Regions from separate parts of the Shewanella sp. GD04112 genome, predicted to be linked through region 1. Evidence: predicted binding sites of a transcription regulator. Region 1 holds the regulator's gene; the other holds the start of a gene.
What was found. Region 1 encodes MetJ, which represses methionine synthesis genes. Its sites were predicted from a motif close to TAGACGTCTAGACGTCTA; they were not measured.
Positions count from the first base shown of each region.

Region 2: a site for MetJ is predicted at 1,958-1,975, ahead of metK (methionine adenosyltransferase). Genes of this name have one in related genera too.

Region 1 covers NZ_JAOEAL010000001.1:4,253,753-4,258,183, forward strand. The annotation lists gene N7386_RS18670 (bifunctional aspartate kinase/homoserine dehydrogenase II) at 1-1,235, opposite strand, end outside; gene metB (cystathionine gamma-synthase) at 1,247-2,410, opposite strand; gene metJ (met regulon transcriptional regulator MetJ) at 2,633-2,947, shown strand; gene N7386_RS18685 (sulfite exporter TauE/SafE family protein) at 3,049-3,792, shown strand; gene nrfD (NrfD/PsrC family molybdoenzyme membrane anchor subunit) at 3,919-4,431, opposite strand, start outside.
Region 2 covers NZ_JAOEAL010000001.1:3,951,631-3,956,061, forward strand. The annotation lists gene tkt (transketolase) at 1-1,538, opposite strand, end outside; gene metK (methionine adenosyltransferase) at 2,018-3,169, shown strand; gene N7386_RS17405 (hypothetical protein) at 3,301-3,750, shown strand; gene N7386_RS17410 (hypothetical protein) at 3,757-4,098, opposite strand; gene N7386_RS17415 (EAL domain-containing protein) at 4,091-4,431, opposite strand, start outside.

The DNA of each region.
Region 1 (4,431 bases):
CTTAAGTCACCACTGAACAAGGGCTTAGCGTCGCGGCTCAGTAAACGGGCAAAGCTGCGGCGATAATGCTCGGCATCGGCACTCACAAGCGCCACTAAACCGAGTTCAGTATTAATTTGCAGATCTTTAATGCCGAGGGCTTCGGCCTGCGCATCCAATAACTTTTGTACTTGTTTTTGGTTTTCAGCGGTATAGGCAAGCTCGAGTCGTTGATGCGCCGATAACCAATGGGCCAGTGGCGTTAATCCTGCTTCGACTAATTGCTCAAGCAGACTAGCCACATCGCCCGCGATCTTAAAACCAAACAACACCACGGCGTTTAGATTAGTCACCACGGGCGCACTCGCCGAGGAGCTGTGGGGAGCAATCAGGGTAAAATCGGTATGGGAGGCGTAGCTTGAACGTACGGCTAGGCTCACCTCAGTGTTAAACAGCGGCTGCAAAGTGCGCGAATGCAAAACAGGCGAGCCTAGGCGCGCCAAGCGGTCTGCTTCGGCGAGGGACATGCTCTTGAGTAATTTCGCATCGTTGATCTTATTCGGATCGGCGTTAAATACCCCTTCAACGTCGGTCCAAATGGTCACACGCTCAATGTCGGCAAGGCTGGCAATTAAGCTGGCGCTAAAGTCAGAGCCATTGCGACCCAATAGCAAGGTATCGCCACGCTCGTTGGCACAGATAAAACCTGTGATCACTAAACGCTCGTTAGGATGCGCGGCCAGTAAGGCTTGCACTTTGGCGCGGGATTCTTGCACACGAATTTGCGGTACGGCGGCCTCGTCGGCCACAAGAATCGAGCAGGCATCCACATGGCTTGCGGCCACGCCCGATTCACGCAGCAGCGCTGCCATCAGGCGCGCCGACCAACGCTCACCAAAGCTCACCACATGGTTAATTTGGTAATCATTACGGGAATCTAAAGATAACAGACTGATTAACTGAGCTTTATCCGTGGTTAAACGCTCACGCAGATCCCGCGCTTGCTCATTGGATAACAGCTGCTCAATCAAGCCTTGCTGATAGCTGATAAGAACTTGCAACTCTTCTTGCCATAATTGGTTGCTATCGCGCAGGGACAATAATTTATATAAAAAGTTAGTGGTTTTACCCGCAGCAGACACCACCACCAGATCATCACTATGACCATGGGTTAACAGAATATGGGCGACTCGGCGATAACAATCGGCATCGGCTAAGCTGGAACCACCAAATTTATGTAAGTGACAACGTGCCATCTCGAATTCCTCTACTGACAAGCCGCAACGGCGGCCAATCCTGCTTGAATATCTGCAACTAAGTCGTCGGCATCTTCAATACCAACCGACAAACGTAATAGGGTGTCTTTAATGCCAGCTTCATAACGCGCTTGGGGCTCCATCGCCCTATGGGTCATAGTCGCGGGCACGGCCACGAGACTCTCAACGCCACCTAAGCTCTCGGCCACGCTGAATAAACTTAAGGCATCTAAAAAGGCGACCACTTCGGCTTCGCCGCCCTTAAGCTCAAAACTCAGCATAGCGCCAAAGCCTTTTTGCTGCTTGGCGGCAATGGCATGACCGGGGTGATCCGCAAGGCCTGGATAATACACTTTGCTCACCAAAGGGCTGCTCGTCAGCACGTCCAGAATACGCTGGGCATTGCTTTGGTGCTCGCGAATGCGTACGGCCAAGGTACGCAGACCGCGCAGGGTTTGATAACTGTCGAAGGCAGACCCAGTTAAGCCTAAGGTGTTTGACCACCAATGTAAGGTCTCACCGAGTTGAGGATCTTTGGCGATCACCGCGCCGCCCACCACATCGCTGTGACCATTAATGTACTTAGTGGTGGAGTGGATAACGATATCGGCACCGAGTAACAGCGGTTGCTGCAAAATGGGCGAGAGGAAAGTATTGTCCACCACCACTAAAGCACCTACGGCGTGGCTCGCCTTCGCGATAGCTTCGATATCGACGACTCGCAGCAGAGGGTTTGATGGAGTTTCAATCCACACCATCTTAGGTTGTTGGGCGATGGCTTGCTCGAGCGCTTGGGCGTCGGTTTGATCGACCACCAGCAGTTTAAATTGGCCCTTTTTAGCCAAGTTAGTGAATAAACGGTAAGAACCGCCGTAACAATCGTGGGGCACCACCAGTAAGTCATCGGGGCCGAGCAAGGTAGTCACTAAAGTAATGGCAGCCATGCCAGTGCAAGTCACCACACCGGTTGCGCCCTTTTCCAGTTTAGCTAAGGCATCACCTAAGATGCTGCGGGTAGGATTGCCGGAACGGCTGTAATCAAATTCGCGAGGATTTTTATGACCATCGAAGGCGTAATTAGTCGACAGGTAAATTGGCGGCACCACCGCGCCATACTGAGTATCACTTTCGATACCCTGACGCACTGCTAATGTGGCTAATTGACGTTCGGTCACTAATTTGCCTGCGGTCATCGGGAACTCCTAAGTTCGCAAAGAGATGTCTGGACGTCTAAATGTACCTAAGCCCAGTGGCATCGTCAATAGGCGTTAAGACGTTTAGACGTCTAAACATAAAGAAATCTGTTTGCAATCACTAAGAAATAGTAGCAATAATTTGACTGTTATCTGTAAGGGTTTAAAATCTGCCCCGAATTTAGCGTTATAACAGGTGAGTCAATGACTGAATGGAATGGGGAATACATCAGCCCCTATGCTGAACATGGCAAGAAGAATGAACAAGTAAAGAAAATTACTGTGTCTATTCCGCTCAAAGTGCTAAAAGTCCTCACGGATGAACGTACCCGTCGTCAGGTGAACAACCTGCGCCACGCCACCAATAGCGAACTCTTGTGTGAAGCATTTTTGCATGCCTACACCGGCCAGCCTCTGCCTGATGATGCCGATCTGTCGAAAGATAGCCCAGACAGCATTCCCGCCGAAGCGAAACGGTTGATGGACGAAATGGGGATCGAGTGGGAAGATATGGAGTAACGCTTAAGCGTCCAATATCCTACTTATCATTAGGGATCGTTAATACTCATCTTGCCTGATGGGTTAGAGTAACGATCCCTATTTTGTTTTGATGGAATCCTATGTTCTCCTTGATAGATCCACAAACGCTCGCCATGGCGTCTGTGATTGTGTTTTTAGGTGCCCTCACCCAGAGTCTGATAGGCTTTGGCCTTGCCGTGGTGGCGAGCCCGTTGCTGTATATTGTCGACCCCGAATTAGTGCCCGCCCCCGTGATTGTGATGGGGTTTTCCATCGCCCTACTCACCCTACTGCGTGAACGCGGCCATTTAGAATTCAATGGTTTGCAGTATGCGCTAATCGGTCGTGTACCCGGAGGTTTTATCGGTGCCAGCCTGCTACTGTTTGCGCCGCAGCCGATTCTTGGTCTAGCGATTGCTGGCATTGTGGCAGTCGCCGTGGTGCTGAGCCTGTATAAATTGACTCTCCCCGTGAACAAAGCAACCCTGTTTGGCGCGGGCGTGGTCTCGGGGATCTTTGGTAATATTGCCGCCATTGGTGGCCCACCGATGGCGATTTTGTTGGCGGGTAAGGATGCCTCCAAATTTCGCGCCGCACTGTCGGCCTTCTTTATCTTCAGCTCGACCATAGCCCTGGTCATTCTTGGGGTGACGGGCCTACTCGAAATCAAGCATTTGTGGTTATCACTCATGCTATTGCCCTCAGTGTTTTTAGGCTATTTAGTGGCGGGCAAACTGGTGGGGAGTGTGGATAAACATAAGACCAAGATGGCAACCTTAGCCCTATGCGCTATCAGTGCTTTAGTGCTCACGGTGAAATCAGTGATTGAGCTATTGCCGCAATAATTACCGCAATAATTACCGCAATGAAATCCTGCTAATCGCCCCCATAAAAAAAGCACCGTTAATCGGTGCTTTTTGCTTGCAAGGGATAAATGATTCACCCCATAGATATTGCCGTTAACCAAAACACTAACTTAGATAGCTTTGTCCCGCATACACAATAAAGTGTCTCAGTGCTAACACGCCGGTTAAGCTGGCGCAGGCCACCATGATCATCGCCCCCTTGCTGTGGCGCGTCGCGGTCGGCAACAGCATAAATAGCAGTGGGATACCAAAACCAATCCCGACCACGCCAATCCAGAATACGCTCGCCCACACGCCAGAGGTGAGTGATGCCAGCGCCGCAGCCGCCGCTCCGCCCTTAAAATACAAGGCGCAGAACAACATAAACAGGAACATGATTTCGATTGCCATCACTGGCAGCTCTAAGCCATGCATTTTGGCTAAGGTCTTGTCGTGGCTATCGGTCTTGAACATCACCAGCGCCAGCACCGCATTAGCCGCCGCGCCCGCCGATAAACCAGAGACTAAAAACAGCGCTGGCAGTACCGCAGTGTTCAACATCGGATAGGCATTCATGGCCGAAATTAAGAAGCCAGTATAAGCACCCACGCCAATCGCGAGAATAAACAGCAGCACTTC
Region 2 (4,431 bases), 300 kb from region 1:
GCATGACGACGTTCGATAGCCGCTTTCCAAGCCACTGCGGTTTCAGCCGCGTCACATGGGCGCCATACCGCCATGTTTGGCGTCATACGCAGGTTAGCTAATTGCTCAACAGGTTGGTGAGTTGGACCATCTTCACCTTGACCGATAGAGTCATGGGTGTAAACGAAGATGTTTTGAATGCCCATCAGTGCAGACATACGTACTGCGTTACGTGCGTATTCCATGAACATCATGAAAGTCGCGCCGTAGTTGATGAAACCACCGTGGAGTGACACACCGTTCATGATGCCGCTCATACCGAACTCACGCACACCGTAGTACACGTAGTTACCTGCTGGATCTTCTTGAATACCTTTAGAACCTGCCCACAAGGTCAGGTTAGAACCCGCTAAGTCAGCACTGCCGCCTAACAGTTCAGGCAGAACCGCACCGAAGGCGGCAATCGCGTTTTGTGACGCTTTACGGCTCGCAATGCCTTCGCCTTTGGCTTGGCATTCTTGAATAAAGGCTTGCGCTTTAGCTTCGAAATCAGCTGGTAATTCACCTTTCAGCACACGGCGCTCGTATTCGGCAGCCAGTTCTGGGTAAGCAGCAGCGTAAGCGGCAAACTTGTCATTCCAAGCCGCTTCACGGGCGTTACCGGCTTCTTTAGCATCCCAACCTGCGTATACGTCGGCAGGGATTTCGAATGGCGCATGTGGCCAGCCTAAGAATTCACGGGCTGCAGCGATTTCAGCATCACCTAATGGTGCGCCGTGGCAATCGTGGCTGCCAGATTTGTTTGGTGAACCAAAACCGATAATGGTTTTGCAGCAGATCATGGTTGGCTTGTCGGTCACCGCTTTTGCCGCTTCGATAGCCGCGCGAATCGCATCGCTATCGTGACCATCAACGTTAGCAATCACGTGCCAGCCGTATGATTCGAAACGTTTTGGCGTGTCATCGGTAAACCAGCCTTCCACATGACCGTCGATAGAGATGCCGTTGTCATCCCAAAATGCGATCAGTTTGCCTAGGCCTAAGGTACCTGCCAGAGAACAAGCTTCGTGGGAAATACCTTCCATCAAGCAGCCATCGCCGAGGAAGCAGTAAGTGTAGTGGTCAACAATCTCATGACCTTCACGGTTAAACTGTGCCGCTAAGGTTTTTTCTGCAATCGCCATACCCACAGCGTTGCTGATCCCCGCCCCTAATGGGCCAGTGGTGGTTTCAACACCAGGGGTGTAACCGTATTCTGGGTGACCCGGAGTTTTTGAATGTAACTGACGGAATTGCTTCAGTTCATCGATAGGCAGGTCGTAGCCAGTCAGGTGTAATAAAGAGTAGATCAGCATAGATCCGTGACCGTTAGAGAGGATAAAACGATCTCTATCTACCCATTTCGGATTGTTCGGATTGTGCTTAAGGAAATCATTCCACAGCACTTCAGCAATATCTGCCATGCCCATTGGGGCGCCAGGGTGGCCTGAGTTTGCTTTTTGAACTGCATCCATACTTAACGCACGGATTGCGTTGGCGAGTACTTTACGGGAAGACATGCTCTCTCCTGCTTAATTTGTGGGGTCTAGCGGGCAATTTGGACGCATATTTTCCCCTACATAGCGAAGCGACGCAAACGAAAATTGCATTCCACTGTCCAGTCTGGTGGATTACACCTTTGAAGGTTTAGGCGAATTCATCTTAAAACACATTAAACACATTTGTAATACAATAATTCAAATATGTTATATCCTTTATTACATTGCCCCCCATAACGATAAGGCTACAACCTTGGTTTGAGCTTAGCTCAGCGACAACTTACCCACCTCATCTGGAACAAAAACCACATACCACTATCAATTCATTGAGTTAGAGCAGAAACTCCAGCGCCACAAACTCTCTCCGATTTGGGGCTTACCTCACTTTACACACAAATATTTAGTTTAGGGGGTGTCAACCAAGGGAAATTCCACTAAAATAGCCGTCTAGATGTAGATGCTTCTACACGTTTGATTGCTAACGACGAGATTTTCCTACTATGGCAAAGCACTTGTTTACTTCTGAGTCGGTCTCAGAAGGTCATCCCGATAAGATTGCAGATCAGATTTCTGATGCTGTGCTAGACGCGATTCTGGCCCAAGATCCTAAAGCACGTGTTGCGTGCGAAACATATGTCAAAACTGGCATGGTATTAGTAGGTGGCGAAGTGACCACCTCTGCCTGGGTTGATATTGAAGAGCTGACCCGTAAAACGGTTCGTGAAATTGGTTATGTCCATTCAGATATGGGCTTCGATGCCGATTCTTGCGCAGTATTAAATGCGATTGGTAAACAGTCTCCAGACATCAACCAAGGTGTCGACCGTGCCGATCCAAAAGAACAAGGTGCCGGCGACCAAGGTTTAATGTTTGGTTATGCCAGCAACGAAACCGACATTCTGATGCCAGCGCCAATCACCTATGCCCACGCATTAGTGAAGCGCCAATCAGAAGTGCGTAAAGATGGCACTCTGCCATGGTTACGCCCTGATGCGAAAAGCCAAGTCACCTTCGCTTACGAAGACAACAAAATTGTCGGTATCGATGCGATCGTACTGTCTACCCAACACAGCCCAGACATCGCCCAAGCGGATCTGATCGAAGGCGTGATGGAAACCATCATCAAGCCAGTTCTGCCAGCACAATGGCTGAACAAGGACACTAAATACTTCATCAACCCAACTGGCCGTTTCGTTATCGGTGGTCCAATGGGTGACTGTGGTTTAACCGGTCGTAAGATCATCGTAGACACCTACGGCGGTATGGCACGTCACGGTGGTGGTGCTTTCTCTGGTAAAGACCCATCAAAAGTTGACCGTAGTGCGGCCTACGCTGCCCGTTACGTAGCGAAAAACATCGTAGCTGCGGGTCTGGCTGACCGTTGTGAGATCCAAGTGTCTTACGCTATCGGTGTGGCTGAACCTACGTCTATCAGCGTTGAGACTTTCGGTACAGGTAAAGTGTCTGAAGAAGTCTTAATCAAGTTAGTCCGTCAACACTTCGACCTGCGTCCATACGGCCTGACCGAAATGTTGAACCTAGCTCGCCCAATCTATCAAGCAACCGCCGCTTATGGTCACTTTGGCCGTAACGAGTTCCCTTGGGAAGCGACGGATAAAGCTGACGCACTACGCGCCGATGCTGGTCTGTAATCTGCATTAAGCTCACGCTTTCGCTCGTAAAAAACCGCCTTAGGGCGGTTTTTTTTATGCTTAGGATGTATTGCCTAACCCCATCATAATCAGCAAGATGGCTTTCACTATAGGCAAAAGACAGGGACTCAATGAAGCCGTTAATCGCACAACTCCAATCCTGTTCTTGGGCGACCAAGGTGGGCCATAACGAGCCCATGGCCAAAACCTTAGGCAGCCTAGAAGACATAGCCACTCATCTTGAAAGGGATCCAGACCGTTTTTTCGAACCGCCCTACTCCAAACCCTATGAAAGCTTATGTGTTAGCGACCATCAGCAAGCCGACAGATTAAAGCCCCAAGTCTCTAGCGAAATCGTCGCTCAAATCGCTAAAGCCGCCTATCTGGAAATCTGGAAAATAGTACCCGTTGCTGAGATTTGCGCACTGGTGTCAGATGATGCCGATACCTTAGCCACTTTACTGTTAGCCAATGCAACGCTCTCAGAATTTACCCAAGAACGTTTAGCCTGGTACTTGCAAGGACGGCTTCCTTTTGGCTATCAAGGGAATTATCCGACGGGGGAATGGTTAATCCTATAACTCGGATTAACAGTGGTCAAAATGAGCGTTTTGCATACACAGCAGGTTTATCTGCGCGGCGGATAACAGTACACAGTCTTGCACGCCGATTATCCTTGCACCTTGAACGGCCTCTGGTGTTAAACGTTCTATAGCCGTGCTGTAGGCATTGGTTCTACCGCAATCGAGCCAACAATCCTCAATCTGCAGCCAATAGTGGGGGCGACTGTCGTCGCAATCGACTTCAAATCCACGGGCTTCGCATTGCTGCAACGCACTCTCGGATAGCAAGACTCGCAAATTATCCCAAGCCGACAAATTGGCATTGGCGTATGTCGTCAGCAGATTGCTGACCAAGGTATCACTCACTATTTCTCTCCAACCAAAAGGCTTTAGCCTCGGGTCCTGGCATCGCCTTGGCGTATAACCAGCCCTGCACATAACTCACCCCCGCCGCTTTAACAAACTCGGCTTCTTCAGGGGTTTCAACTCCTTCGGCAATCAAACTAAAGCCTAAACTATTACAAAGCTTACAGATTTGCAGATACAAGGTACGCCCTTTTGGCTCGCTGGTATTGGCCAGAATACTGCGGTCGAGCTTAATCCCATCCACATTGATCCGACTCAGTAAACTTAAGCTAGAAAACCCTGTCCCGAAGTCATCTAAGAAGAAGCTAAACCCATGTTGTTTAAGCTGCTTCA